Regions from separate parts of the Kitasatospora sp. NPDC056531 genome, predicted to be linked through region 4. Evidence: riboswitches for the same ligand, from Rfam matches in the RefSeq annotation. Region 4 holds a riboswitch; each other region holds the start of a gene.
The links. Region 4 has a riboswitch for cyclic di-AMP ahead of ACFQ87_RS43815 (LysM peptidoglycan-binding domain-containing protein). Riboswitches for the same ligand answer to the same signal wherever they lie in the genome.

Region 1 (5,607 bases), on a different contig from region 4:
TCCACAAGACCACCGTGCTCCGACTCCTCCAGAGCCTGGAGGAGGAACGGTTCGTCTACCGCGACTGCGCCTACCGCTACCACCTCGGCGCGGGCCTCTTCGCGCTCTCCGGCCTCGCCCTGGAACAGCGAGGCATCCGCCGGACCGCCGCCCCGCACCTCGCGGAGCTGAACGCCGCCACCGGCCAGACCGTGCACCTGGCCGCGTACGAGGGCGGCGAGGTGGTCTACATCGACAAGTTCGACTCCCGCCACCCGATCCGCATGTACTCCCGGATCGGCCTGCGCGCCGCGCTGCACTGCGCCGCCGTGTCCAAGGTGCTGCTGGCCGACCTGCCGGTGCCCGAGCGCCGCCGGGTGGTGGCCGGGATCGACTTCGCCCCGCACACCGAGCGCACCCTCGCGACGCCCGAGGCGCTGCTCGCCGAGCTGGAGAAGGTCGCCGCCCAGGGCTGGGCCGAGGACCACGCCGAGCACGAGTCCTTCATCAACTGCGTGGCCGCCCCGATCAAGGACGCCAGCGGCCGGGTGGTCGCCGCCGCCTCCATCTCCGTCCCCGACGTCGTCCTCCCGTACGAGCAGGTGCTGGACCTCCTCCCGCGACTGCTCGCCACCGCCCGCGCCGTATCGGCCGACTGCGGCCGCACCGAGAGCAATTGACGAATCGTCACACTCGAAGGAACCCCATGTCCGAGCACCCCCGGATCGACGACAAGACCGAGATCCGCACCGACGACGCCCCCGCCCCCGCGTGGATGTTCTCCCAGGGCGTCCGCAAGGGCCCGATCCTGCAGGTCTCCGGCCAGGGCCCGCAGGACCCGACCACCGGCGAGTACCTCCACCACGGCGACGTGAGGGCCCAGACCCGCCGCACGCTGGAGAACGTCAAGGCCATCGTCGAGGCGGGCGGCGCCACCATCGAGGACGTGGTGATGTTCCGCGTCCACCTCGCCGAGCGCGCCGACTTCCCGCTGATGAACGAGGTCTACGCCGAGTTCATCGAGGAGAACATCAAGCCCGGCGGCGTGAAGCCCTGCCACCACCGTCTTCGTAGAACTGCCCCAGGAGCCCGTGCTGGTGGAGATCGACGGCCAGGCCGTCGTCGCCTGACACCCTGCGAGACTCCCTACGGCCCGGACGCCGCCGAGCGTCCGGGCCCTCGCCGCACCCCGCCGTCCACTTGCCACACCTCCATACGAACATTAGGTTAGGCTCACCTAACTAATGGGAGGTTTGTCCATGAGTCTGCCCACCGGCGACGCCGAGGTGCCCGAGCCCACCACCGCCGAACGGGTCCACAGCCTGCTCAGCGCGACCTCCTCACTCACCGTCCGCGCCCTCGGCGAACACCACGACCTGGACACCCCGGTCTCCGTCCACGGTTCCCGGCTGCGCCTGCGCGCCCCGCTGGACGCCCCGCTCACCGCGGCCGCCGCCGGAGCCACCGAGGGCCTGGCCGTCGTCCTCGACGTCACCGACGTGTCCCCGGTCGCCGTCCGCGACCGGATCCGCGGCCGCCTCACCCTGGCCGGCCGGCTGCACCTGGCCCACCTCGCCGACGACGGCCTCAGCGTCCACCTGCGCGTGGACGTCGCCCACGCCGTCCTCGCCACCCCGTACGGCACCGGCGCGCTCACCGCCGCCGACCTCGCCCTCGCCGCCCCCGACCCGCTGGCCCGGCACGAGGCCGCGCTGCTCACCCACCTGGCCGACGAGCACGCCGACGCCATCGACCTGCTCACCGGCCTGCTCGACCCGGCACTGCTCGCCGGGCACCCGGACATCCGCCCGCTCGCCCTCGACCGCTACGGCCTGGTACTGCGCCTGGACCACCCGCACGGCCACCGCGACGTCCGCCTGGTCTTCCCCGAACCCGCCGGCGACACCGAGGACTTCGGCCACCGGATGCACGAGCTGCTGGCCGCCGCCGAGCACGGCCTGCCCGTCCGCCGGAACTGACCGCGCCCGGGCGTCACCGCTCGACGGCGTCCTCCAGCACGATCCGCCCCATCCGCGCGTACCGCTCCGGCCGCCAGCGCCGCATCGCCAGCGCCAACGCCAGCGCCAACGCGATCCCGCCGACGAGCGCCGGGTGCAGGAAGCCCTCCCGCCCTCTCGCGTACAAGTACCGTGCCGCGCACTGGTGGAAGGACATCGCGCAGGCGAACGAGCCGGTGACGACGAGCCATTGGAACACCGTCACCGCCCAGGCCCCCAGGTGCGCGCCCAAGAGGTCGAAGAACAGGCTGTTCCCGTCCTTGCCCGGCACCGCCCCGCCCGCCACCGCGATCGCGTGCCCGACTCCGTTGCCGGACACGATCATCCAGGACACGAAGACGTGGAACAGCCCGATCCCGACCACCGACACCAGGGTGGCCCGCGGCACCACCCGCTTCGGGTCGCGCGACTCCTCCCCGTACATCGCGGTCGACTCGAAGCCCGCCCAGGACCAGAACGCGAAGAACAGCCCCAACCCGGCTCCCGCCGCGCCCGAACTCCCCACCCCCTTCAGCGCGTTCAGTGGGTGCACCGCCTCACCCACGATCCCGTCCGGCCCGCCGCCGGAGGCCAGTACGGCCAGCGAGACCGCGCCTGGCACCCCGATCTCCAGCACCAGCGCCACCCCGAGAACCTTCGCCGTCAGGTGCAGGTCGAACCAGGCCATCACCCCGATCACGGCCACCCCGAACAGCGCGTACCAACCCCAGCCGAGGTCCACCCCAGCTGCGAACGGACCAGCCCGCGCAGCGAGTACGCGAAGAAGCCGATGATCGAGGCCTCGAGGACGATGTACGCCATGACCGCGAACAGCCCCGAGGCCATCCCGGCGACCCGGCCCAGCCCGTGCGAGATGTACCCGTAGAACGCCCCGGCGGCCGTGATGTGGCGGGCCATCGCCACGTACCCGACCGAGATCACCGTGAGCGCCACGGTCGCCACGATGTACGCGGCGGGCGACCGGCCCCGTTGCCCTGCCCGACGACGATCGGCAGGTTCCCGGTCATCGCGGTGATCGGGGCCTCCGTGGCGACCGCCATGAACACCACGCCCACCAGGCCGACCGAGCCCGCCTTCAACCGGTCGACCCCGCCCGCGTCGGCCCGTTCCCCGACCGCGTCCCCGCTCCCGACCGCCATACGGCCTCCTCGCCCGTCCAGACCCTCACGCAAGCGGAGCAAGGCCGGGCGCCGACTGCCCGACAGCATCGCGCGACCGGGGCCGCGCCCAAAAGACGACGAATCTCGCCAAAGCCAGCAGGAGTTGACGCCCAGTTCGACCACTCGAACTCATCCGGAGCCGCGAACGGCAACGGCCGGCCCGGCTCCACGAGGGGTCCTCGCGAAGCCGGGCCGGCCTTGGGCGTGTCCCGCGCCCATGTCCACCAGTGCGGCGATCACCCGGTCGAGCGGTCACCCGACATGACCATCCCGGGCGGTCGATTCGCCCCGCACCAGCGGTGGTTCCTGAAACCCGCGGTCAGCGCGGGGTCCGAACAGGGTCTGCGCAGCGTCAGAGCGCGACGCCGTGCGCCCGCAGGTAGGTGACCGGGTTGATGTCCGAGCCGTACTCCGACCCGGTGCGGATCTCGAAGTGCAGGTGCGGGCCGGTCACGTTGCCGGTGGCGCCGGAGAGGCCGAGCCGCTGGCCGACGGTGACGGTCTGACCGATCTTCACACCGATCACGGAGAGGTGCGCGTACTGGGCGTACTTGCCGTCGGCGAGCTTGATCTCGACCTCGTTGCCGTAGGCACCGCCGTTGCCGGCCTTCACCACGACACCGTTGGCGACCGCGCGCACCGGGGTGCCGGTGGAGGCGACGAAGTCCTGGCCGGTGTGGTGGCCGGAGGCCCACATCGAGCCGGCCACGCCGTAGGCCTCGCCCAGCACCGGGTTGGCCAGCGGGGCGACGTAGCCGAAGGTGGCGGCGACCGGGGCGGCAGCGACGGCCTTAGCCGGAGCGGCGGTGACGGCCTTAGCCGGGGCGGCAGCGACGGCCTTAGCCGGAGCGGCGGTGACGGCCTTAGCCGGGGCGGCAGCGACGGCCTTAGCCGGAGCGGCGTTCTGAATCCGGGTCTGGACCTGGGCGCCCGGCTTGGCGGCCTCGGTCTGAACCTGCACCTGAGCGCCTGCGGCAGCTGCGGCGCTCTGGGTGACCGGAGCGGCCGGCTCGGCCGGGGCCGCGGGCTCGGCCGGGGCCGCGGGCTCGGCCGGGGCCGCGGGCTCGGCCGGAGCGGCCAGCTGGGCCGGAGCAGCCGACTGGGCGGCGGCATCGGCGTGGGCCGCGAGCGACAGCCACTGACCCGGGAAGATCAGGTTCGGGTCGGCACCGACCACCGAGCGGTTCTGCTCGTACAACGCGGGCCAGCCGCCCTCGACGTTCCTGGCGTCAGCGATCTTGGACAGGCTGTCGCCGCCGACGACGCGGTAGCCCTCGTGGGCGGCGGCCGGGGCCGCCGACTCGGCGTCGACGGCGGCGGCGTGCTGCACGACCGAGGCGGCCGGGGCGTTGTGGGCCTGGGCGCTCATCGTGGTCACGAGCGGCAGGGCGAAGGAGACACCGGTGACGGCGGTGGCGATGCCGATGCGGGCGGCGCGGGGCAGGGCGATACGACGAGCCTGAGCAGGCATGGGATTCCTCTCCGACGCCTGCGAGGTGAGCTGTCGGGTTCGGGCTGGAGCTGCCCGGCCGCATGCGCGGCTTCACCCCAAGCCGGTCCTGGACGTTCGCGCTGAACAGCGCGGACCTCCGGTCCGGCGACTTACCTGTGGGTCCCCCGCTCCTGCCGTGCAGAGCTCAGTTCGAACCACCGGACAGCGGCAGGACTCGGCGTTCCACCCGGTGGGTCCACCCGGGCTGGCCAGGTAGTCGCTGAACTAAAACCCATCCGTTCGGGTGAAGCAATGTCGATCTCTTGAACCGGCGACAACCCTCCGGGGCGCGGTGACCCTCCGCATGACCCGCAGCACAGTGCGTACACAATCCATTCACTCGGCGCCACTGATCCACGACCCTTCGCCGACCTCGGCGGCCCAGAGTGACCGTCCGCTCACGCACCGACCACCCCGGACACACCGTCCCGGTGACCCTTGTCACGTGCACCCCGCCGGGCGCAGGATCAGGCCGTGGCCACCTCAACGGCCGGCACCCTGCGCCTGAGCACCGCGCAGGGCCGCTGGGTTCTCCTGGCAACGGTGCTCGGTTCCAGCATGGCGCTGCTCGACGGCACCGTGGTGAACGTCGCCCTGCCCCGGATCGGCGCCGACCTCGGTGCCTCCCTGGCGTCCCTGCAATGGACGCTGAACGCCTATCTGCTCACCCTGGCGGGCCTGATCCTGCTCGGCGGCGCGCTCGGCGACCGGTACGGAAGGCGCAAGGTCTTCCTGATCGGCGTGGTCTGGTTCGCCGCCGCCTCCGCGGCCTGCGCCCTCGCCCCGAACATCAACGTGCTGATCGCCGCCCGCGCCGTCCAGGGCATCGGCGGGGCGCTGCTCACCCCTGGCTCGCTCGCCATGCTCCAGGCCGTCTTCCATCCTGACGACCGCTCGGCGGCGGTGGGCCTGTGGTCCGGCCTCGGCGGGGTGTCCGCGGCCATCGGCCCCTTCCTCG
Region 2 (5,607 bases), on a different contig from region 4:
TCCACCGAGGACGAACTGGTCGAGATGCTGGTCGACCGGGGCGTGGCGGGCATCGTCTTCGTCTCCGGGCTGCACGCCGACAGCACGGCCGACCACGACCGCTACGCCCGGCTGGCCGGGCGCGGGGTGCCGTTCGTGCTGATCAACGGCTACAGCGAGCGGATCGACGCGCCGTTCATCTCGCCGGACGACCGGGCCGCGATGTGGATGGCCGTCCAGCACCTGGCCGAACTCGGGCACGAGCGGATCGGGCTGGCGGTCGGGCAGCGGCGGTACGTGCCGGTGCTGCGCAAGATCGAGGGCTTCACGGCCGCGATGCGCGAGGTGCTCGGGCGCAGCCAGGAGGAGGCGGAGGAACTCGTCCACCACACGCTGTTCAGCGTGGAGGGCGGGCACGCGGCGGCCGGCGCGCTGCTCGACAAGGGCTGCACGGCGATCGTCTGCGGGAGCGACATGATGGCGCTCGGGGCGATCCGGGCGGTGCGGCAGCGCGGGCTGTCGGTGCCGCAGGACGTGTCGGTGGTCGGCTTCGACGACTCGCCGCTGATCGCCTTCACCGAGCCGCCGTTGACCACGATCCGCCAGCCGGTCGAGGCGATGGCCACGGCGGCGGTGGACGCGCTGCTGGAGGAGGTCGGCGGGAACGCCGCCCAGCGCGGGGAGTTCATGTTCCAGCCGGAGCTGGTGATGCGCGGGTCCACCGGGGCCTGCGCACGCTGACCCCTGGTACCGGGTGGTGGTACTCAACTGACGGGCCCCGGAGGGCGGTTGCTCTCCGGGGCCCGTCGGCGTGCGTCTGCTCGACCGTGCGGTCCGGTCAGCCCTCCTGGACGGCCGGGCGGTCGGCGGTGAGCCGGTGGCCGTCGGCCGCGTCGCCGGTCCTGGTCTCGGTGCGGCGGCCGCGGGCCAGGTAGTCGCGCAGGATCAGTTCGACCGCGTCCTGCGGGCTTTTGGTGCCGGAGAGCAGCATCGCGTCTATCGCGAGGTTCGCGTCGAGCGTGATGGTGACCTGGGCCATGCTGATTCCTCCTCGGGTGCAGAGCAGCAGCATGCCCGTCGGGGCGGGGTTTCACCATGCGAATACGCCGAAACCCCGGGGAGGAGCGACCAGACTCTCCCCGGGGGTGGCGGGTGGTCAGCGTTCGGATGACGGCTGACAGATGTTGAATTCTGTTATCTGAAATCTGTTACCTGTCAGCTGTTCGCTGTTGTCCGTCAGCTGTGGGCCCGTGGGCTGCGGGCCCGTGGGTTGTGGGCGTCTGGGCCCGTGGGCCGTTGCTCAGACCCGGCCGGCGAAGTCCGGGGCCCAGTTGGCGATGGTCTGCTCGCGCACGCCCGAGCTCGGGTTGGCCGCCTCGATGTACTTGCCGCCGCCGATGTAGATCGCGACGTGGTACACGCCGGAGTTCTGGCCGTTGTTCGACCAGAACAGCAGGTCGCCCGGCTGCAGGCTGTCCAGCGAGACGTGGGTGCTGGCGGCGGCCTGGTCGGCGGCGACGCGCGGGATGTTGATGCCCGCGGCGCGCAGCGCGGCCTGGGTCAGGCCGGAGCAGTCCCAGCCGCCGTTGCCGGTGCCGCCGTAGACGTAGGCCTGGCCGACCTTGGACTCGGCGAAGGACACCGCGGCGGCCATGCTGCCGGTGGCGGCCTGGGCGACCGGCTTGGCGACCGGCTTGGCAGCGGGCTTCGAGGCCGGCTTCGAGGCCTGGGTCTGGGCGATCGGCTTGGCGTTCACGGCACCGCCGTTCGCGGCCTGGCCGGCCTTCTGGGAGCGGTTGAACCAGCCGAAGTTCGAGCCGGAGGTGGACGAGGAGGACTTGTCGGCCTGGGCCTTGTCGCCGTCGCCGAAGGTCAGGTGCTGGCCGGGGTAGATGGTGTCCGGGCCCTCGGTCAGGGTGGCGCGGTTGAGGTCGTACAGGTGCTGCCAGCCGCCCTGGACGTTGTTCTTCGAGGCGATCGAGGACAGCCAGTCGCCCTCGACGACGGTGTAGTCGGTGGAGGACTGCGCCTGCTCCTGGGCGGGCGCGGCCGGCTTGGCGGGCTTCGCGGCCGGGGCCTGGCTCTGCGCGGGCTTGGCGGCGGGCTTGGCGGCCGTGCCGGCGGAAGTGTCGACGGCGGCCGGGGCGCCACCCTTGGTCAGGCCGGCCTGGACCGAGCAGACGGGCCAGGCGCCCGGGCCCTGCGAGGCGAGGACCTTCTCGGCGATGGCGATCTGCTGGTCCTTGGTGGCCTGGTTGGCCTCCGGGGCGTACGCGGTACCGCCGAAGGCGGCCCAGGTGCTGGAGGTGAACTGCAGGCCGCCGTAGAAGCCGTTGCCGGTGTTGATGCTCCAGTTGCCGCTGCTCTCGCACTGGGCGACCTTGTCCCAGGTGGCGACGGGGGCGGCGTTGGCGGTGCCGGTGGTGAGGCACGGGATGGTGAGACCGACACTCGCGACGCCGATGGCGGCGATCACGCGACGGGTACGGCCGGACGGGCGGGCGCCGTTGGTGGGCAGCATGAAGACGCGGTCCTCTCCCACGCCTGCGAGGTGAGCTGTCGGATTCGGGCTGGAGTTGCCCGGCCGCGCTGTGGACGCGGCTTCACCCCTAGCCCTGGACCGTTCCGAGGAGCGGCCCGGGGCGACTTACCTGTGGTTCCCCCGCTCCTGCCGTGGTGCGTTTTCGCGCTGCCAGGACATCCGACGGCAGGACTCGGCGTTGCGGATGAACTGGGTCCGTGTGGTTACGAACTGGGGAGCACGTTAAGCGGACTTAAGTTCAAACTGCAAATATCTGTGACGCGCATCACGGTTTAGTGGAAACTGTCAAATTGGACACGGATCATGATCGTAAATGATCGTTTTTCAGCAACGCTGCTGTGGATTCCCGCAATTGTCTCCGCTTCAGAAGTGAAGTGACGGAGTGTAGAAGTGTGCGATGGCGCGTCGGGCGCAACAGGGGAGTAGTCGTGAATCGAGCGCCGGAATGCGCGCCCGGCATTTACGCTCAAAAGCGACAAAACGGACATAGCGGCCTATTGGCCGTTATGCTTCTGTAACTCCCGAAGCTCCTGTAATTCCCGTACCTGGACAAGCTGCGGGGCGAGCCGAAGAAAATGAACGAGGGCGGGTGGAGGAGCGGCGGAAAGGGCGGGCCGCAGGGCAGGCCGGTGCAAGCCGAAGGGCCCGGAACGCAGTCGTTCCGGGCCCTTGGGTACGGCGGGGAGTGTGTGACGGCGGTCGCGGGCCGCCCGCTAGGCCTCCACGGACCCCTGGGCGGCCGCGTGGGCGCCGCGGGAGCCCTCCTGGGCCCCGGCGGCGGCCGCGGCCTCCGCCTCGGCCCGGGCCAGCTCCTCCGGCGTCGGCGTCGGCAGTGCGGCCAGGTAGGTGGAGGCGATCAGCTGACCGACGGCCGGGTAGGCGCCCAGCGGCGCGGCCGACGGGCAGCCGGTCTCCTCGGCGGCCGTGGCGAGCAGCTCCGAGTCCGCCTCGGGCCCGATCACCAGCGGGGCCAGCGCGGGGCGCTGGGAGCCGGTCTCCTTGAGGTGGTTGACGGCGTCGGCCACCGAGCCGGGGACGTCGAGTGCCGCGGCGACGACCGGGACGGCCAGTCGGGCGGCCAGCAGCACGCCGGTGATGCCGGCCGCGGCGGCCGCGTCCTCGCCGCCGACGGTGGTCAGGACCACGCCGTCCGCGGCGGTCGCGATGGCGAACAGCCGGGCCCGGTCGGCCCGGGCCAGCCCGGCCTCGGACAGCCGCACGTGCACGGCCTCGGCCAACAGCGGGTGCGGGCCCAGTGTGTCGGTGACGGTCGCGCCGTACTCGGCGGCGAGGGCGTGAAGCCCGGTCAGGAAGTCGTGCGGCCCGGGCACCAGCGGCACCACGACGGGCGCCGCCAGGCCGGCCTCGGCGGCCTCGGCCAGCAGCTCGGCGACGGTGCGGTCCTCCCCGCCCTCGCCCTCGGCGTCGCCGGTCGGGAGGTAGCCGACCGCGGCCTGGACGCCGGCGTGCTCGCTGCGGACGATCGAGAGCAGTTCCTCGACGACCGAGCGGGACTCGGGCCCGGCGGTCGCGGGTACGGCGAGCACCAGGGCCGGCGAGCCGGTGCGGATCTCGGGGCGCTCGGGACGGCGATGGCGCCCCCGCGCACGGGAGCCTGGAGTGCGGACGGGCAGTGGCGCGCCCGGGATGGCTGCGGTGCTCATGCCGGAGATCGTAGGACATCAGCCCGTCAGGGCTGCAGTCGGCTGCCGTACGGGTTTCGGGTGGTCGCGGTGCGAGGGTCGTGTCTCCGCCGTCCCGGTCCGGGCGGTTTGCCTACAATCCGGACATTCCTCACCCAACCCCGGCGCGGACGCACGTAGTTGCCTCGACGTGTCCCGTGGGGCGTCGCGTTGCACCTGTGGCGCGTGAGATGTCTCACAGTCGAAGGGCGGCCTGACGGAGGGTCACGGCGGTGCGACTCCCGGCGTTCGAAGATCAACATTCAGCGGGGGGCCGCTCACGGCCGGTTATCGAGATCTCGTCGATTCAGTCGGCTATGTCCGTTTACGTACCGTCAGGAGAAGGGTCCGTGAAGAGTTCGAGGCCGCCGGCAAAAGGCCTCGTGCACCTGCAATGTCCCGTGCTGATGCACGTGCACTGCGGCTATCATCGCGTCAAGTGAGGCGTTGTGCCGGACCGGTACGGGGCCGGTCCGCTCCTTCGACGGTGCCGGGGCGCCGCGCTGGACGACAACTCCGGAGCTCTTCGGGAGACTTCTATGCACGACTCGCAGGACACGCACGGCTCGAACCACGCCTACAACGGGATGGCCGCCGCCGACCTCAGGGGGGTGGTCTGGCAGAAGAGCCGACACAGCAACTCCCAGGGCAACTGCGTCGAGTTCGCGGCCCTGCCCGGCGGCGACGTGGCGATGCGCAACTCGCGCTTCCCGGACGGTCCGGCGCTCATCTACACCCGGGCCGAGATCGCCGCCTTGCTGCTGGGGGCCAAGGACGGGGAGTTCGACCACCTGGCGGTCTGACCGGTCGCCGCTTCACCATCGGGGGGCCGTCGTGGGTGCTGACACCACGACGGCCTTTGTCTTTTCCCCGCGGGCGCTCCCGCGGGTGGGGCCGGGCCGGGTCGTGCCTGGCCGGGGCCTGTAACGCGCGGGCCAGGGTCTCCAGTGCGCGGGCCGGGGCCTGTGACGCGCAGGTCCGGGCGCGTGGCGCACGGGTCGGAGTGCCCGGCGTGGGGTGCCGGAGGCGGAGGCGGAGGCGGAGGCGGTCCGGTGTCGAAGGGCCCGAGGGGCCGGCGGAAGGGCCCGGGGCGTGGTCCTCCCGGGTCGTCCCCGAGCCGGCCGCGCGCCGCACGGCGCTAGGCCGAGCGCCGGTGCCGTCCACCGATTTCGACACGTCCGTCGAGTCCGCCGCCCTGGGCCGGCTCCGCCTCGAACATGGCCCAGACCACCTTGCCGCTGCCCAGAGGGTGCCAGCCCCAGGAGCGGCTGAACGACTCCACCAGGTGCAGCCCCCGGCCGGATTCGGCGACGAAGTCCGCCTCCCGGGCGATCGGTCCGATGCTGCTCGGATCGCTCACCGCGCAGACCACCTGGGGTGCGCGGTGCACCAGGCTTATTCGGA
Region 3 (5,607 bases), on a different contig from region 4:
CATCCGCGCGCCGGTCTCGGTGCGCGGCCGGTGGCTGCTGCCCGGCGCGAACACCACGTAACTGCCCGCCGGGTGGCGCTCGTCCCCCTCGATCACCTCGCCGCTGAGCACGTAGTAGCGCTCCTCGGTGTGGTGCACGTCCACCTCCGGCCACTGGCTGCCCGGCGCGAAGTCGATCAGCCAGCCGCGCGCGTACCCGGTGGCCGTCAGCCGCCGCCGCACGATCCCCGGCCCCACCTCGACCGGCTCCACGTCCCCTGCCAGCAGCGTCGTCTTCAGCCCGTCGTTCACGTCGTTCACGTCGTTCTCGCTCATGCCCCCACTGTGGCCGCCGCCGCCCCCACCGCCCCAGAGTCCCAAAAGACATCCTCAGGTACATTCCTGCCATGGACGCCTCCGCCCCGAACCCGGCCCGCCACCGCGTGGTGGCCCTGCTCGGCGCACCCCAGGCGCCGTTCGAACTCGCCTGCGCCGCCGAGGCCTTCGGCACCGAACGCGCCGGACTGCCCTCCCACTACGACCTCACCCTGTGCACCCGGACCCCCGGCCCGGTGCCGACCACCCTCGGCGTCCCACTGCTGGTCGACGCGGGCCTGGAGGCGCTGGAGCGGGCCGACACCGTGGTCGTCCCCGGCTGGCAGCCGCCCGGCTCCCCGGTGCCCGCCCGGGCGGACGAGTCGCTGGCCCCGCTGCTGGAGTGGACCGAGGGGCACCTGGGGGAGCGGCTGGCCGTGGAGGACCTCGCCGCCCGAGCCGGGCTCTCCGGGCGCACCCTGGCCAGGCGCTTCGCCGAGCAGCTGGGCACCAGCCCCGGCCAGTGGCTGCTGGCCCGGCGCGTCGACGCCGCCCGGGCTCTGCTGGAGCAGACCGACCTGCCGGTGGAGGCCGTCGCCGTGCGGGTCGGCCTGGCCTCCGCCGTCAACCTGCGCCGCCGCTTCCGCGCCGCCCTCGGCACCACCCCCGGCGCCTACCGCCGCACCTTCGGCAGCGCCCGCGTCGACTGAGTCCCAGGTGCTCGGCGGGCTCGGAGCTGTGATCGCCGAGGAGGGCGAGGTCGGCGAGCAGGGCGTCGGCACAGTCGTGGGCGCCGGCCCGGGCGAGGGCGGACCCGGGTGCACTGCCCAGCCAGCTCCAAGTCAGCCTTCTCCCTCTTCCTTCGGCTCGGGCATGGGGACGGGGGCGTCGATCTCCAGATACCAGGCGTGATCGGCAGGGGTGACGCGCGAGCTGCCTTGTGCGCCCCCGCCCCCCGGGCGGCGGCCGTCGCGACCGGCATCGACAGCCGGGAGAGTTGTCCGATTAGGGTATTTATGCGGCGCTTTGTCAGCTAATTTGGCATTTCATCAGATCTTCGCTGAATGTCCATGTGATGTGCGTGATACGAACTTGTGTCTTCCGGCTCGATCTGCCTAGCGTGCAACCTGTTCGCACCTGCGGACCCTGCCGCCGGGACGCCGAGTCCTGTCCACCGGTCGGCCGGACGTCGAGCAGTGCACCGGGCAGGAGCGGGGGAACCAGGTAGTTCGCCGCGCCCTGCTCGGTCCGTTCACGGACGAGACGGGTGTGGCTAGGGGTGAAGCCGCTGCGTGCGGCCGGGCTACCTCACGGCCCGAACCCGACAGCTCACCTCGCAGGCGTCGCAGAGGGACGCCCCATGCTGACTTCAGGTACCGGCCGGCATCGCCGTGCGCGCCGGAGACACACCCCGCGTCTGGCCGCCACCGTCGGGATCGCCGGCGCCGGCCTCATGCTGCCGCTGCTGAGCGCGAGCGGAGCCTCCGCCGCGCCCGGCTCCCACACGTACGCGAGCCACGCCGGGTGGCAGGAGCACCACCAGCACCGGCACCAGAGCGACTCCGATGGTCAGCGCCGCCACCAGGCCGACCCGGACGCCGCGGGGCCCTCCGCTGCGGCCCCGGCCGAAGCCTCGCAAGCCTCACCGTCGCCGTCCGCCCCGGCCTCCGGTGCCCCGGCCTCCGGTGCCCCGGCCTCCGGCGCCCCGGAATCCGGCGCCCCGGCCTCCGGCGCCCCGGAATCCGCGGCCTCCCGCGCTCCGGAATCCGCGGCCGCGCGACCCGGCGGCGAGCCCCAGGGCTCCCACTCGGCGCGGCCCTCCGCTCCGGCTCCGACCCCGGCGTCCCACACGTCCGCGCCGTCGTCCCCGTCGTCCCCGTCCGCCCCGGCCACGCACGCCCCCGCCCCCGCGGCCATCCCCACCGCCCCGGCCGCGCAGACCGGTTCGAGCTCGGACGCCGTGCAGCAGGTCCTCAAACTGATCAACCAGGCGCGAGCCGCCCAGGGCCTGCCCGCCTACACCATCACGTCGGGGCTGACCAGCAGCGCCGGGGCCCACGACCAGACGATGGCCGGCGGCTGCGGCATGTCCCACCAGTGCCCGGGCGAGGCCGAGTTGGGGGCGCGGGAGACGGCCGCAGGCGTCCAGTGGAACGCCGTCGGGGAGAACATAGGCTACGGCAACGGGGTCTCCACCTCGGCCCAGGACATCGCCGCCATGGCGGTCAGCCTGACCCAGGACATGCTGAACGAGACGCCGCCGAACGACGGCCACCGCAAGAACATCCTCAGCAGCGAGTTCACCCACATCGGCATCGCCGTCCACCGGGACGCCAGCGGAACCGTCTGGCTCACCCAGGACTTCTCCAACTGACCCGTCCGTCAAGGACGTAGGACGAGGCCCCTGACCACGAACCGTTCCAATTAAGTGATCAGGAGTGAGTCTTGGACCCAGGTCTGATCACTGCGTGCATCCCGAACGGTGGTGGATGCCCGACTGGTCGCCCGCGTTCTCGTGGTCCCCGTCCGGCGGCGCGCATCGTGTGCGCGGTCCGTGACGGGGCGGCGGGTCTCCTCACGCCCTCGGATGCCCGATGGGGCCTGGACGGTCCGATGCCCACGACGATCGCTCCGGTCGTCGTGGGGCGGTGCCGTCCGTCGCCGGATCGGGTGTCCGAGGGCGCGTCGCCCGATCGCGATGCTGGCGGCATCGTGCCGGGTGGTAGGGCGGGTGGGTGTCACGAGCGGCTTCTGCCAGTGCTGCGCGCCCCATTGGGAGGTGTGGGCGGGGTCCACGGCGACGATGACCATGTCCAGCTCCGCGGCCATGGACACGAGCCGGGCGCGGAGCCGGCCGGTGGGGATGCCGGAGACGAGCTGCCGGAACCGCTTGCGGCGGCCGTGCTTCTCGCGGGTGGTCTCGGCGGTGAAGTCCAGGTTCTCCAGGCCGATCGCCCTCACCCCGCACCGCTTCGCCCAGTGCAGGAGCCGGGTGATGGCGTGGCGGACCTGGGCGTCGCGGTGGGTGGCGGTGCCGGTCAGGTCGTAGCGGAACCGGCGGGGCTCGCCGACCGGGTTGCCGCGGGCGTCGAGGTGCCAGGCGGCGAAGTGGTCGGCGTTGGTGTCCACCCCGACCATCCCGGCCGCGCGGGCCGCCTCCAGCGGCATCGTCCGCACCACGGGCCGGGTCCAGGAGGCGTCCAGATACCAGCGGCCCCGGGCCACGTCCAGGTGGATGCGGTAGGCCACCGCCCGATTACCCTCGATCCGGTCGGCCCACTCGGTACCCCGGTGCGCGAACGCCACCTTCGAGGCAAGGACGTACCTGCCGCTGGCGGCGTTGGCATGCCCGGCGAGCGGCGCGGGCAGCCTGATCGACACCTCCCCCTGCGGGGTGACCCGGATCGTCTCGTTCCCGAACCGCTTCCCCGACTCCCCATCGGCGGACAAGAACCAGCGGGACGCCTCCCACCGCGCCCGCCACTCGGCCTCGGTCAGGTTCGCCGCCGCCAGGTTGTGCCGGGTGTTCAGCAGCTTCCGCCCGCCGCGCACCACCCGCACGCACCCGACCTCACGATCAGCCGCGACCTGCGCACGCCGTTCCTCAAGGGCCGCAAGACGGCGGGACTTGACGAACCGCTCGTGCCTGGACCGGAAGCCGCCAGGCGCGTGCTTGGTGCCCTTCTGCCTGACCGGCAACGACAGACGGTGGCGCAGCATCCGGATGCCTGTGTCCAACGCGTCCAGGTACGCGGCCTGCCCACGACGCGACAGCGCCCACTGGTCGTGCGTCGCCTTGGTGACGCTCCCGGCCCAGCGCGACGACGACTCCACGGTCAGGTCACGTCTGCGCGCGGCCCACGTCCCGTTGCCGTGTTCCAGGCCGTCCGCGCAGCGCGCCTTCAGGTCCTTCGACGCCAGAGCCCCCATGTGCCCGCCGACCAGCCGCAGCACCCTCTCGTCCTCGGGAGTGAGGCCCTTGAGACGGTCACGGACCGTCACACCCGACGGGCCAAGGGAAACGAACGGCGCGTCGATTGACCGGAGCTTCCTCTTCGGCCCAGTCATGCCATCCCTCCTCCCAGTCAGTGCCACCACCCTCACACACACCACCGACAGTCGTCTCATCGATCCAACAAGCCGTGATTGAAAAGGCACTTGTGGACACTTATGCGCACCAAAACGACCTCAATCCCCAGCAGTTCACAAACCCCGATCCACCGGGCCCTACGCCGTACCGCCCCGCAGCGGTGCCGGCCGGCCGGGGCGCAGCGGGATCGCCCCGGCCGGCACGGCTGAGTTCGGCCGCCACCCGCTTCCGCGGCCGCTGGCCCACCCGCCGCGGCGGGTACGGCCCGGGCCCCCGAAGGTGATCAAGATGTGATTATCTGAGTGTCGTATGTGCACGTCGTGATCGCTACGGTACGTCGCTATGCGAAACGGCGACCCGACCCCGGGCCAGGACAAACCAGACGACGAGCAGTGGAACGTCACCCTCGACGACGACTTCGTCAAGGCCGCGACCATCTCGGAGAAGAACGTGCACCGCCCGGCCGGCGACCCGCCGCCCAAGCGGGTCTGGCCGCGCAACCTCGCCCTGGCCCTCGGCGCCGCCGCCCTCACCGTCCTCGGCTTCAAACTGCTGCAGCCCGCCGAGGACACCGCCCCCACCGCCGCCGCCTCCGCGCCGGCCACCGCCCCGGGCACCGCGGCCCCCGCCGCCGCCTCCGCCGAGGCCACCCCGACCGGCCGGGCCACCTCAAGCGCCCCGGCCGCCGCGGGCCGGCCCCAGATCCCGCTGGACCAGGTCTTCCCCGCCGAGGTGAAGGCGGCCGACGGCACCGTCTACACCAAGGTCGGCTCCGCCACCCTGGCCTCGTGCACCCAGCCCGACTCGGTCGGCCCCCGGCTGATCGCCCTGATCAAGTCGAGCAAGGGCTGCCTGGGCGAACAGATCGCCCTCTACAAGGACCCGCAGAACAACCAGTTCAACCTGGCCCTGTTCACCATGAAGGACCCGCAGGACACCGTCCACCTGGTCACCGAACTCACCATGGACTTCGAGGACTTCGAGGTCGGCGCCCAGGCCCCGCCACCCGCCTCCGGGCTGCCCGTCCTGCCCGCCGACAGCGGCATGGTCCAGGCCTTCACCGGCGCCGGCCGCGCGATGCTGGCCACCCTCGGCCAGTGGAACGACGGCCGCGCCACCGACCGCCAGCAGCTCGTCGACCGCCTGACCCCGCTGCAGACGGCCGTCGGCAAGACGGTCTTCGCCTGCGAGTCCCAGCGCTGAGACCGGGCGCACCGAAAGTC
Region 4 (5,283 bases):
CGGGTTGTCGGTGGCGGGCAGGCCGACGAGGTGGAGTTCGAGCTCGCCGTGCGCCTGGTGGGCGTGGATGGTGCCGGCCGGGATCCAGAGCGCGCGGTTGCCGGGGGCGACCCAGGAGCCGGCGTCGGTGGTGATCGCGACCACGCCCCGGGCGGCGTAGGCGATCTGGTGGTCGTCGTGGCGGTGGGCGTCGATCCCGGTGCCGGAGGGCAGCAGCTGGGCGCGGGTCGGGGCGACGGGATCGTGGCGGATCTTCGACATTGACTGGCAGATTATCGGAAGTCCGACAGGATGTGCTGGCCCGAGCATGTCCGGATGACGAAACGGCTGTCGCAGAATACGTCGATCGCACTGCTGTCCGTCGGACACTCCTGCGTGGACGTCTACCAGGGTGCGGTGGCCGCCCTGGTGCCCTTCCTGGTGGCCGAGCGCGGCTACGGCTACGCCGCCGTGTCGGGCGTGGTGCTGGCCGCCTCGCTGCTGTCCTCGGTGGCGCAGCCGCTGTTCGGGGCGCTCACCGACCGGTGGCCGCTGCCCTGGCTGCTGCCGGTCAGCACACTGCTGGGCGGCGCGGGCATCGCGCTCAGCGGCGTGGGCGGCTCCTACGGGCCGACGCTCGCCTGCGTGGCGCTGTCCGGCGTCGGGGTGGCCGCCTACCCCCCAGAATCGGCGCAGGTGGCCCGCTCGGTCGCGCAGGGCGCCGGGGCCGGCCACCGGGGGATGGCCTGGTTCTCGCTGGGCGGCAACCTGGGCTTCGCGGCGGCCCCGCTGCTGGTCGCCGTGGTGGTCGGGACCGGCGGGCTGCGGCTGACCCCGCTGCTCCTGCTGCCGGCCCTGGCGGGCGCCGCGCTGTGCCCGCCGGTGCTGCGCGAGCTGGCGCGGCGGCGCGCCGCCGGGGAGGGCGCGGTGCGGAAGGCGGGCCGGGACGACCGGGCCTCCTTCGTGAAGCTGTCGCTGGCCGTGGTGTGCCGCTCGATCGCCTTCGTCGGCCTGAGCACCTTCCTGTCCCTGTTCGCCACCCAGCGCCTCGGCGGCGGGACGGCGGCCGGCACCGCGGCGCTGGTGGTGCTGTACGCGGGCGGCGCGGTGGGTTCGGTGCTGGGCGGGGCGCTGGCGGACCGGTGGGGCCGGGTCGCGGTGGCGCGCTGGTCGTACCTGGTCGCGGCGGTGGCGGTGGCCGGGGTGCTGCTGGTGCCGGGCCCGGCGCTGTACCTGTTCGTGGCGCTGACCTCAGCGGGCCTGTACGTGCCGTTCTCGCTGCAGGTCACGCTCGGGCAGGACTACCTGCCCAGCCGGATCGGCACCGCGAGCGGGATCACCCTCGGGCTGACGGTCAGCATCGGCGGCCTGGCCAGCCCGCTGATCGGAGCCCTCGCGGACGCGACCTCCCTGCGGACGGCGCTGCTACCGCTGGTGGTGATGCCGGTGCTGAGCTGGGCGCTGTTCCGCAGCCTGCCGGAGCCTGCGGTGCCGGAGACGGAAGCGGCGACTGCCCGCACCCCGGACACACCGCCGGAGCGTCATCCCTGGTCCGGGCCGTGATCCGCAGCAGATCCCCACTGGTCTCCACTTGCTCGACCTGCACCGCGGCCGGCTGCGGCAGCAGGTCCCCCACCGTGACAACACACACAGCCAGCCTGCCACCGCCAACAAGCCGACACCACACGCCGGTTGAAGCGATCACCGACTACGAGAATCTTGTAAGAGCCGTTCACTGGACACGCCCTCGATCCGGGTTCGATCTTCTTCGTGAGGCATGAGATTGTCTGGTTGTGTCAGAGATGGTGAGTGGGTGGAGGCGGCCTTGGCCGAGGCTTCGTCTCCTTCGAGGTCGCAACGGGTTCGCGCCGGGAGTGACCTTGCTTCCTGCGCCGATGTTCCTGAGGCTGCGTAAGCGTTGATGGGTCTGCTGCTGGACGTCGAGGACACGGCGGGGACGGTGGCCGCCGTGAGGCTCGTCGCTCCCGCGGTTGCCGGGGCCGACGACGGCCAGGCGCGGCAATCGGTCTACGGATCTCCCGCCCGGCTGCCTGGGCCCACCCCCAGGGTCGGCCGGCTACGGCCTGCTGCAGCTCCAGCAGGTGGAAGGCCGGCTGCTGGTCGGCCACGGCGGCTCGATGCCCGGCTTTCTCGTCTCGCTCTTGTTCAGCTCGCAGGACGATGTGGTGGCCGTCACGCTCGCCAACACCACGGCCGGCCTCAACCTCGGCCGGCTGGCCCGCGACCTGATCGCGATCACCGCCGAGCATGAGCCGCGGGATCCCCGAGCCCTGGTGGCCCTTCGCCGACGCCGACCAGGAACTGCTGGCGCAGACCGGCCCCTGGTACTGGGGCGCCAGCGCGGTCGCGCTGCACCTGCGAGCCGGCCGTGTGCTGGAGCTCACAGCGCTGGGCGGTGCGGCCCGTACCTCACGGTTCCGGCCCGAGCCGGACGGGACCTGGACCGGGCTGGACGGCTACTGCGCGGGCGAGCCGCTGCGTGTGGTGCGCCGGGCCGACGGCGCGGTCGACCACCTGGACCGGGCCGGCTTCGTCCACACCCGCACCCCGTACGATCCGGCAGCCGAGGTGCCGGACGGCGTCGGCGCGCAGGGCTGGCGGGCGGGCTGACCACTGGTCAGGTCGACGCGCCAAAGGGCGGGCGCGCCGGCCCGGACCTGCGACCCGCACGGCGCGCCATCGGGCGGTGGCCGCCGCACTGGGTGCGGCGGCCCGCGCTGACACGCACTCATAGGGGCGTTGCCGAATCGTTATCAAGCGCTATTGCGGATCATTCGGACAATCCGGCCGGACCGTGACCCAGCTCACGAGGGCTTGTGCTATTGGCTCCGTGCCGTTTACGGTCCTTCTCGTTCGTCTCCGTACGAAACGAACCCCGCTCTCCGGAACGCCGAATCCTGCCGCCGGATCGGGCGGGCACGTGCATCCATGAAGCACCGCGGCAGGAGCGGGGGACCCACAGGTAAGTCGCCTCATCCGGACTGGTTCCGGCGGGGCTAGGGGTGAAGCCGCGTCTCTGTGCGGCCGGGCAACTCCAGCCCGAACCCGACAGCTCACCTCGCAGGCGTGTGAGAGGAATCGCTCTTCATGCTGCCCGTCAACGCTCGCCCCAGCCTGTTCGCTGTCGGTTCCGTCAAGCGCATCGTCGCGGCCGCCGTGGTCGTCGGCGTCGGCGCCGGCATCCCGGTGGTCGCCGCCACCGCCGCGAACGCCGCCCCCGTCAAGTCCGCCCCGGTCAAGTCCGCCCCGGTGCACTCGGCCCCGGCCGCCGCCCCGCAGGCGCCCGCCGGCTACACCGTCCAGAGCGGTGACTCCCTCACCAAGATCGCCACCGCGCACCACGTGCAGGGTGGCTGGCAGAAGCTCTACGACCTCAACAAGTCCGTGCTGACCAAGGGCCCGGGCAAGATCTACCCTGGCCAGCACCTGACCCTGGGCGGGGCCGCCCCGGCGCCTGCCGCGGCTCCGGCCAAGCCGGCCGCCGCCAGCCCGCTGGCCGCGACCCCGGCCGCTCCGGTCGCCAACACCCCGGCCGCGCTGCAGGCGCTCGCGGCCTCGATCGTCCCGGCGAACCAACTGGCCTCGTTCGACCAGATCATCAGCCACGAGAGCGGCTGGAACATCCACGCCACGAACCCGAGCTCGGGTGCCTACGGCCTGCCGCAGGCGCTGCCCGGCAACAAGATGGCCTCGGCCGGTTCCGACTGGCAGAACAACCCCGCCACCCAGCTCAAGTGGGCCCTGCAGTACATGAACACCGTCTACGGCAGCCCGAACGCCGCCTGGGCGTTCTGGCAGGTGCACAACGCGTACTGATCGGACCTGATCGGCCTCTTCGAACCGATGGGTCCGAGCGAGTACCGCCCGTCGGCCGGATGTACGGCGGCTGACGGGCTGCCGAGCGGCCACCTGACCGGCCCGGTTCACGTCGCGGTGCGTGAGCCGGGCCGTCGGCGTACCCGGGGTCCGGACGGGACCGCGGCGCGGTCTGACCCCTCCACGCGGTGCGCCCGGCGGGAGGGCGGGTGCACCGAGCGGGCTTGGCAGGCGAGTCGGTGTGGTTCCTGGCGGGATGCATCCCGGGTCCCGCGACCCGACGGGGCGCCCGGAGAACGCGCGTCGCCGGTGCGAAGGCCGAGCGTCAGGAGCTTGCCGTCGGTGGCCGCACGGGGGGGCGACCAAGGGGTCGCCTCCGTCGGCGGGCCCCGCTTCTCAGGCCTTGGCGGTGAGCCAGGCGCCGAGGCCGCCGCAGCCGCGGGCGTCGTAGGTGGTGCTGCGGTAGCCGGCCGGGATGGGCGAGTACGGGCAGGTCCAGATGCCGTTGCGGACCAGCTCGTGGAACCAGGCGCCGACGCCGCTGCAGCCTCGGGAGTCGTAGTTCGTCAGCACGTAGCCGGAGACGATCGGCGAGCCGGAGCAGGTCCACAGGCGGTTCTGGGCGGGCTGCTGGAACCATGCGCCGTGGTTGTTGCAGCCGCCGGGGTTGTACATGGTGATGACGTAGCCGTTCGGGACGGGTGCCCCGGAGCAGCTCCAGCCGCCGGCCGCCGAGGCGGTGCCGGCCGTCGTGCCGGCGAGGGCGGCCGCGAGCACGGCGACCGTCGCGGCCGCCCTTCCGGCGCGGGTCATCAGCTGGCGGAGGATCGTGGTCACGGCGACATCGTTCCGATCGGTCGTCTCCCCGCCGTCGGAGCGGCACGGGAGGGCGTAACAACGGGACGCGCCGCACCTTAGCGGCGGTGATCAGTTCCCCGATAGATCTGGATCGAACGATCGCCATATCTGACCGGAAACGGTCCGTCAAACCTCGTGGACCGGAACACCCGGGGCGCGATCTCCGGCGCGACGGTGTCCGCCGTCGGCGGCTGGCGGTTGCCCCGCGAGGCAAATTTGAACGTGTTCAATTAGCGCGCTAGGCTCGAAGCCGAAGATGGGAGATGAGGGGGAACTCATGAAGATCGTCATTCCCGGCGGCTCCGGCGCGCTCGGGAGCCTGCTCGACCGCAGCCTGACGGCCGCCGGACACCAGGTCGTCGTCCTCAGCCGCAGACCCGCCGGGCCCAGCCAGGTCGGGTGGGACGGGCGGAGCGTCGGGTCCTGGGCGGCGGAGGTGGACGGCAGCGACGTGGTGGTCAACCTGGCCGGGCGTAGCGTCAACTGCCGCTACACGGAGCAGAACCGGCGGGCCATGATGGACTCCCGGGTGCTTTCCACCCGGGCCGTCGGCCAGGCGATCGCCGCGGCCCGCCGCCCGCCCGCCGTCTGGCTGCAGATGAGCACCGC

Region 1: it holds a riboswitch for cyclic di-AMP, as region 4 does, so the genes downstream of both, ACFQ87_RS27455 (peptidoglycan DD-metalloendopeptidase family protein) here and ACFQ87_RS43815 (LysM peptidoglycan-binding domain-containing protein) in region 4, are expected to answer to the same signal.
Region 2: it holds a riboswitch for cyclic di-AMP, as region 4 does, so the genes downstream of both, ACFQ87_RS24165 (transglycosylase family protein) here and ACFQ87_RS43815 (LysM peptidoglycan-binding domain-containing protein) in region 4, are expected to answer to the same signal.
Region 3: it holds a riboswitch for cyclic di-AMP, as region 4 does, so the genes downstream of both, ACFQ87_RS42400 (CAP domain-containing protein) here and ACFQ87_RS43815 (LysM peptidoglycan-binding domain-containing protein) in region 4, are expected to answer to the same signal.

What each region holds. Positions count from the first base shown of each region.
Region 1 is NZ_JBHTTU010000038.1:37,511-43,117, reverse strand. Features, by position in the region: gene ACFQ87_RS27485 (IclR family transcriptional regulator) at 1-659, shown strand, start outside; gene ACFQ87_RS27480 (RidA family protein) at 686-1,210, shown strand; gene ACFQ87_RS27475 (DUF2470 domain-containing protein) at 1,239-1,958, shown strand; gene ACFQ87_RS27470 (APC family permease) at 1,972-2,718, opposite strand; gene ACFQ87_RS27465 (hypothetical protein) at 2,673-2,930, opposite strand; gene ACFQ87_RS27460 (hypothetical protein) at 2,915-3,136, opposite strand; gene ACFQ87_RS27455 (peptidoglycan DD-metalloendopeptidase family protein) at 3,510-4,628, opposite strand; cyclic di-AMP (ydaO/yuaA leader) riboswitch at 4,631-4,805, opposite strand; gene ACFQ87_RS27450 (MFS transporter) at 5,208-5,607, shown strand, end outside.
Region 2 is NZ_JBHTTU010000030.1:81,137-86,743, forward strand. Features, by position in the region: gene ACFQ87_RS24155 (LacI family DNA-binding transcriptional regulator) at 1-720, shown strand, start outside; gene ACFQ87_RS24160 (hypothetical protein) at 818-1,018, opposite strand; gene ACFQ87_RS24165 (transglycosylase family protein) at 1,280-2,521, opposite strand; cyclic di-AMP (ydaO/yuaA leader) riboswitch at 2,508-2,709, opposite strand; gene ACFQ87_RS24170 (hypothetical protein) at 3,235-4,185, opposite strand; gene ACFQ87_RS24175 (DUF397 domain-containing protein) at 4,743-5,006, shown strand; gene ACFQ87_RS24180 (ATP-binding protein) at 5,342-5,607, opposite strand, start outside.
Region 3 is NZ_JBHTTU010000153.1:104-5,710, forward strand. Features, by position in the region: gene ACFQ87_RS42390 (cupin domain-containing protein) at 1-315, opposite strand, end outside; gene ACFQ87_RS42395 (helix-turn-helix domain-containing protein) at 387-1,004, shown strand; cyclic di-AMP (ydaO/yuaA leader) riboswitch at 1,484-1,652, shown strand; gene ACFQ87_RS42400 (CAP domain-containing protein) at 1,655-2,668, shown strand; partial or broken gene ACFQ87_RS42405 (IS200/IS605 family accessory protein TnpB-related protein) at 2,719-4,362, opposite strand; gene ACFQ87_RS42410 (hypothetical protein) at 4,727-5,587, shown strand.
Region 4 is NZ_JBHTTU010000190.1:155-5,437, reverse strand. Features, by position in the region: partial or broken gene ACFQ87_RS43835 (AraC family transcriptional regulator) at 1-261, opposite strand, end outside; gene ACFQ87_RS43830 (MFS transporter) at 328-1,542, shown strand; gene ACFQ87_RS43825 (hypothetical protein) at 2,248-2,610, shown strand; cyclic di-AMP (ydaO/yuaA leader) riboswitch at 2,879-3,080, shown strand; gene ACFQ87_RS43820 (hypothetical protein) at 3,054-3,239, opposite strand; gene ACFQ87_RS43815 (LysM peptidoglycan-binding domain-containing protein) at 3,157-3,816, shown strand; gene ACFQ87_RS43810 (hypothetical protein) at 4,213-4,653, opposite strand; partial or broken gene ACFQ87_RS43805 (NAD-dependent epimerase/dehydratase family protein) at 4,952-5,283, shown strand, end outside.